DNA from 2 places in the Vallitalea pronyensis genome. Region 2 is predicted to be linked to the other one. Evidence: riboswitches for the same ligand, from Rfam matches in the RefSeq annotation. Region 2 holds a riboswitch; the other holds the start of a gene.

Region 1 (3,794 bases), 240 kb from region 2:
GAAAAGTATTAATTGTCATCCTGATGATTATACTTCATCTCATCGCGTATATGATTCTATACAATGTCAATACCATACGATGCAGTATTCAAAATACCAGTGGAAAATTAGCCATTATCATAGATGATTTTGGGCAAACCCGTGAAGGCGTAGAAGAAATGATGACCATTGATGAACATCTAACCTTTGCTGTCATGCCCTTTATGGAATTTACCAAAGAAGATGCCATCAAGGCGAAAGACTTAGGATATGAAGTGATTATCCACCTGCCCATGGAAGCAAAGGGTGGCAGCCTTAGTTGGCTTGGACCCCGCCCCATCCTATGCAACATGAAGAAAAATGAAGTTAGAAAAGTGGTAGAAGATGCAGTAGCAGATGTACCCTATGCTATTGGTGCTAATATTCATATGGGCTCAAAAGCCTGCTGCCAAGAAGAAATTATGGAAAGCATTTTTGAAGTGGTGAAAGAAAAGAGACTCTATTATTTTGTAGACAGTCGCACATCCAATAAAACAGTAGCCAAGAAAAAAGCTGATGAAATGGGTGTCTTATGTTATGATAACAACGTTTTTTTAGATGGGCAAAAACCCAAGAGTCACATGATTAAGCGGTTAAGAAAAGCAGGAGACTTGGCTTTAAAAAAAGGTCAGGCAATAGCCATTGGTCATGTAGGTATTGAAGGCGGCGTAGCTATGGCAGAGGCAATCGAGGAGATGCGGGAGGAATTTGCTGAACGGCGTATAGAATTGGTGTTTGTATCCGAATTGGATGATGATGTCTATTAACACCATATTGTTCATCAAATACTTAGGGTTTATTCTTAACTTGTACGTAGATTACTTAAGCCATCATTGTTATGCGTTATATCTTTCATGTTTGCTAAATATTAGCTATGCTTAAATAATATAAGTATTTATTGATTTTGTTGCTAGAATAGCATATAATGGGTTAAGAGTATGACGTAAATTGAATAATGAGGCTGTCACATAAAAACATGATATACACGTTATTTCGTTTGGATGAGACAGCCCAAGAAGCACACTAAGTTGCAAGGAAGCTGGTGAAAGTCCAGCACAGCCACCGCTACTGTATGTACTAACTCATGCGCAGGAAACCACTGAATAGGTTGCTATTTGGGAAGGATGTGCATCAGGTTTGAGGTATAAGTCAGGATACTTGTCTAGGGTGCTAACCATCCCAATTGCGAGTGGAAATATGGGTTTGTTTTTATACTTTCTTTGATGATATGACATAAGCAAAAGCATTATCATAGCATCCTTTCTTAAGACAAATCCATCATATATCCTTCCATGAATAACTGAATAATAATAAACTTGATGGTGTTGCATCTTCTAAGGAACATGCCTTCCATCCAGCAAGATGAAAGTGGAGTGAATACAATGAGTCATAATATCATGTTTCAAGGAACTGGTTCCACAGTAGGAAAGAGTATCTTAACGGCAGCATTATGCCGTATACTAAATGATGATGGTGTATCCGTTGCGCCTTTTAAATCACAGAACATGGCCCTTAACTCATTTGTTACAAAAGATGGTAAAGAAATGGGAAGAGCACAAGTGGTACAAGCAGAAGCAGCAAGGGTTGAACCACATGTAGCCATGAATCCAATATTGTTAAAACCCACAAGTGATGTGGGCAGTCAGGTTATACTTAATGGTAAGATACATAAAAATATGACTGCAAGTGAGTATTTTAGTCTTAAAAAAACCTTCAAGGAAGAGATCATGAATGCCTATCACCAGTTAGAAGAGACGTATGACGTGATTGTCATAGAAGGAGCAGGAAGTCCGGCAGAAATTAACCTAAGGGAAAACGATGTTGTCAACATGGGCATGGCTGACATGGTGGATGCTCCAGTCATTCTAATTGGTGATATTGATAAGGGTGGGGTGTTTGCTTCCATCTATGGCACAGTTATGCTTTTGGAACCAGAAGAAAGAAAACGCATCAAAGGATACATCATTAACAAGTTCCGTGGGGATGTGAACATTCTTCAGCCGGGAATCGATATGTTCTATGAGAAATTACAATTACCTTGTCTGGGTGTTATTCCTTATGAACCTCTGAAAATAGATGATGAGGATAGTGTAACGGAACGATTTGACCGTCAGGAAGAGGCGGCAATCATCATTGGTGTTATACGTTTGCCTTATATGTCTAACTTCACTGATTTTACTGTTTTTGAATTAGAAGACGATGTGACAGTAAGATACATAAAAGATGAAAAGGATTTTCAAGGCATTGATTTGTTAGTCATACCTGGCAGTAAGAGCACCATTAAAGATATGGCTTATCTCCATAACTCGGCCATGAAAGAAGGCATTTATCGTGCTCATAGAAGACAAGTACCCATCATCGGTATCTGTGGCGGTTACCAGATGCTAGGGGATACCATAGAAGATGAAAAAGGTGTAGAAACGGCCATGTCCAGTATTAATGGATTAGGCTTGCTGCATATGGCAACTCATATGGAAGAAATCAAGCAAACCACCCAAGTAAAAGGAAGGCTGCTGACCACATCACCTTTTGGAGCGGATCATCAGCATCTTCTAGTGGGTGGCTATGAGATACATATGGGCAAGACAGAATTACTGGATGGATGTGAGCCTTTTATCCAGTTGGAAGATGGCCGTTGTGATGGTGCAATTAGTGAGCGCAAGGACGTTATGGGCACTTATCTCCATGGTATATTTGATAACGATGAATGGCGCAATCTTATCTTGAATGATATACGAGAGAAAAAAGGTTTAGAAAAAAGAACCGATGTGGATTTTGCCAAGGAAAAAGACATGGAGTACGATAAGCTGGCTAAGCTTGTTCGAGAGCATATGGATATGGATGCCATTAAGGAGATTATCTATAAATAATGGATACGGATGGTGTATAGGATAACAATACATCAAAAGTATGGTAGAGAATACAAGGTGTTTCATGGTGTTTTTGACAGAATAGAAGCCAGTAAAGAGGTGTAGACGTGGTAAAAGCAATCAGCATGATAGGCATAGCAATGGCATTAGACTTAATCTTCGGTGATCCTGTTAGGATCCCTCATCCCATTATCTATATAGGGAAATTAATCAGTTGGCTAGAGAAGCGTATCCGAAAAAGCAGGATACCCCTTAAAATAGGTGGTTTTCTACTATTATTGGGAACAGTAGGGGTAACAGCAGGTGTCATCACCCTTTTGTTGCAATTGGGTTATGGGATACACCCTTATGTGAAAGACCTGATGACCATCTATCTTCTTTATACATCTTTAGCAGCTAAATGCCTTAAGGATGAGGTACTAAAAGTATGGAAAGCCTTGGAACAACAAGATTTGATTCTGGCAAGGAAACAACTCTCCTACTTAGTAGGGCGAGATACAGAATCCCTTACGCGAGATGAAGTTATCCGTGGAGCAGTGGAAACGGCGGCTGAGAACACGGTGGATGGTGTATTAGGGCCACTTCTATTCATGGGTTTAGGCATGTTATGGGGCATACCTGTCCAGAGTGTATTTATCTATAAAGCCGTTAACACATTGGATTCCATGGTAGGCTATCAGCAAGCACATTATAAGGCTATCGGTTATGCATCAGCTAAAACCGATGACTTATTTAATTACATACCAGCCCGAGTAGGGAGTATATGCATGCTCATTGGTGGCGGTATTCTGGGTTATGATTTCGCCCATGGATGGAAGATATTATGGCGGGACCGACGTAATCATAAGAGTCCTAATTGCGGCTATCCAGAATCTGCTGTAGCTGGTTTATTAAGGATTCAGATAG
Region 2 (3,794 bases):
TCCCAAATAAGAAAAGCTGGCTTCCATAAAAACAGCCATCCTAACATTGCGAATAAAAATAGATAATAGAAGGGGGGAGATGTTAGGAATAATGTGTTTTCTTAAGAGATACATGTTGTTAGCACCAAAGGTTCTAGCTGTTGTTACGGGCAAATCTTTACTACAGATGAGTGCTTGAGAACGCAAAACTTTTAGTGGACCCTGCCAATTTAACATACTGATGATGACAATCAAGGTGATGAGGTTAGGACGTATATAAGAGGCAACTAGTAAGCAGATGATAAATTCTGGAAGTGCTAAAAATATATCACAGATCCTTAAAATGAACCGATCCAAAAGTCCACCTGTTAGGGCTGATAAAATACCTAAAAAGCCTGAAATAGATGTTGCAATTACCCCAACAGACAAGCTAATGAACATAGAAGTCCGTAATCCAAACAGAAGTCTGGAAAAAATATCTTGTCCCATATCGTTTGTTCCTAGGAGATGAATCAATGAAGGTTTAAGAAACACTTCTTTTGTAGAACAAGAGGGTGAGGGTAAGTTCATAAAAGGTACAATCATCACCACCAGTGAAAATAATACCAATAGACAAGTCCCCATTAACATACACTTATCTTTCAAAATTATCTTGATAGCTATCTTTTTTGTCATATCCATACGGAACTTCCTATCCTCTCATACGGGATAAACAAAAGGAAAGGGTCATAATTTCATAACACAATTCATGCTTATCCGTGGGTTAAAATTGTTTACGACTATATGTAAATTGAATGGATTCTGCTAGTCCATTCATCAGAAGCACCATAAATGCTACTATGAGAAAAACACCTTGTAAAACGGGATAATCTCTGGCTTTTACAGCCTCAAAAATGAGACTTCCAAGTCCAGGATAGGCAAAAACAACTTCAATTAGCAGTACCCCCACAAACATTCTTCCCATCATGATTGCAGACAGGGTTAATAGTGTTATAAAGCAGTTCTTGCCTAAATAACGATGTTTAATCAGTCTATCCTTTAATCCTTTTGCCACAGCGGTACCCATAAATGTTCTTTTACTTATGGATATGGCGGTACTTCTTGTTAATAAATACATGTTTGATACTTCGGAAATAACAAGGGTTATAACAGGGAGAACCATATGTACCATTATATCTTTTACTCGAGTCAGACCTGTAAAGGTTGAACAAGGTGTTTCACATCCTCCCATAGGCAGCCAGCCAAGATAGATACTAAAAAACAATAATAAAAGCATACCTAAAAAAAATTGTGGAAATCCACTTATAAACATCATGGCACTTAACAGAATCTTATCCATGGGCTTGCCATGATGATAGCTGCTTTCTATGCCAGTGACATAACCTATGCCTATAGATATCAGCATGCTAGTAACGATTAAAGCCAGTGTCCAAGGTAAATGTAAACGTAAGAGGTCTATTACTTTTTTCTTATAGAAGTAAGAATAACCAAAATCAAATTGAACAATTGACTTGAGATAACGAACGAGTTGTATGGTAATGGGCTTGTCTAATTGAAATTCTTCAAGTAATTGCTGATGCATTTCCGGTGTCATGTCATAGACTACTTGTTCTCCAGCCAGAGCTGTTACAGGGTCACCTGGCAGTAATCTTGGTAGCATAAAGTTTAATAAAACAAGACATACAAAGGCTATACAATAATCCTTGAAAGTTTTAAACTGTTTTTTCACTTCAAAAACTCCTTCAAATGTGCTAACCAATCATAAAAAAACCACCCTGTTAAAGGTGGTTAAGCATTGACAAATTTAATCATATATACAATGCAAATAGAATCTTTTCATCATATCATTTAAATTTGAACAACAAAACTTCCCACCGAAGTCTTCATTCTGAAAAAAGGCAGGTCTCCTGACTTGCAGCTTAACTTACTCTCAAACCTTCCCAGTAGATACCAGTGGTTTATATGATTTCATAACTGCTTACAGTAGCGGGGGCTGTAACGGACTTTCACCGTTTTCCCTATTATCTCTTGTTGAGCACCTTATTTTCTTTTTTTCATGGATATGTATTTAACTAACATCAAGACATATGATATCATGCTTGCAATATGCATGTAGTATGCTTATTATTAACACTGTTGCTTTGTCATCTAAGCGAATCAGCAAATATCAAAATACATTCTTGTAGATTATAATATATTCTATTAAAAAAAACTGTAGCTATAGACACACATTTGGTAAAAATTATGGATTTTATATGCATAGTACTAGACATAAGGTTTTATCATAATCCGTAAAGGAATATAAACATGAAGGACTTTAGAACATGGCAAAACCATGTATAGGGATTTCAGTATCATTCTAGAGTAATCATGATAAGTGTCATCAGTCTTGTTGTAAGGGCATTTGTTTCATGAATGCACTAGGGGATAAGCTGGTGAACTTTTTGAACACTCGACTGAAATAATAGGGATTGGGATAGCCGAGAACCTCACTCATCTGTGAGATGTTCATGGACCCGTCTTCCATATATGCAATAGCTTTTTGAATCTTTAAGCTGTTAAAATGATGATTAATGGTTGTGCCGGTTTGGGCTTTATAGCACTTCCCGATATAGCTATAATCCATGTTTATTTTAGCAGCTATTTTATGTGCATCAAATGTGCTGTGAAGTTGGAGCATCAGAAGTTCATTGACTTTCTTAACAAGCATCTCACTACCCGAATGATGATGGGGTGGGTTAGCAAGAATAGTGTAGAAAATGCTCGTAAGTTCAGCAGCTAAATGGGGTATTTTATAGGGGTTAGAGGCATGATACAGATGATACATGGACTCTAGTTTCTGAAATAGATGTTGCTGATTGCTCATGGTTGTTAGTTGAGGCAATGCATAACATGGGATGTCTGGGCAGGATTCTTGAACGGTTTTACCTAAGGTATCATAGGAGAAAGACACCCAGAACCATGTTGTGCCTATAGGCATATAGGTTTGACTATAATGATGTTTACCTGATTGCCTAAAGAAAACTTGTCCTTCTTTTGCAGCATAGTGTCGGTCTTCTTCACTCACATAAAATGTACCCTTAAGAACAAAAATCAGATAGTTGATATGTGCAATCTGGTTCACATGAATTCTTGGTTTTTTTAACGTTATTTTCCCTACTGCTGACACGTTAGGGAGTTGATTAGCATAAAACTTAATAGCTGACGACATAATGGTCATGGCTCCTTCTTGAATGATGGATGAATCGTAATGTTATCAGTATACATGATAAAGACGAAAAAAGATATGAATTTAGGTGAATGACATGTTATGAAAAGATGATAAGGTGTATAATCATCACTAATAAGCTAGTCATTAAGAATGGATATAGAGGAGATAAGAATGAATGATGTTAAAAAGAAGCATGTCATATTAATTGTTACAGACGATCAAGGGTATGGGGATATTGGCGCTCATGGCAATCCATGGTTGAAGACCCCTAATCTGGATAAGCTCCATGACACATCCATTTCCTTGGAAAGTTTTCATACCGATCCTCTATGTGCACCAACCAGAGCTGCATTAATGTCAGGAAGATATTCTTTTGGAGCGGGCGTTTATTCAACACTCAACGGTCGTTTTTATATGAAACCTGACCTGTATACCATGGCAGATTACTTTAAAGCAGGTGGCTATAGGACGGGTATGTTTGGTAAATGGCATTTAGGGGATACCTATCCCTATCACCCACACCAACGTGGTTTTGATGTGGCTCACTCATTTGGCGGTGGTGTTATTGGTGAAATACCGGATTATTGGAACAACGATTATTATG

What was found. A riboswitch is a leader RNA that binds a small molecule or an ion and turns the genes downstream of it on or off. The one in region 2 is predicted to bind cobalamin.
Region 1: linked by a shared signal. The riboswitch ahead of HZI73_RS23835 (cobyric acid synthase) and the one ahead of HZI73_RS24845 (ABC transporter permease) in region 2 are both predicted to bind cobalamin.

What each region holds. Positions count from the first base shown of each region.
Region 1 is NZ_CP058649.1:5,701,832-5,705,625, reverse strand. Features, by position in the region: gene HZI73_RS23840 (divergent polysaccharide deacetylase family protein) at 1-785, shown strand, start outside; cobalamin riboswitch at 1,027-1,198, shown strand; gene HZI73_RS23835 (cobyric acid synthase) at 1,401-2,888, shown strand; gene cbiB (adenosylcobinamide-phosphate synthase CbiB) at 3,014-3,794, shown strand, end outside.
Region 2 is NZ_CP058649.1:5,940,586-5,944,379, reverse strand. Features, by position in the region: gene HZI73_RS24850 (ABC transporter permease) at 1-660, opposite strand, end outside; gene HZI73_RS24845 (ABC transporter permease) at 743-1,708, opposite strand; cobalamin riboswitch at 1,860-2,037, opposite strand; gene HZI73_RS24840 (helix-turn-helix domain-containing protein) at 2,363-3,190, opposite strand; gene HZI73_RS24835 (arylsulfatase) at 3,362-3,794, shown strand, end outside.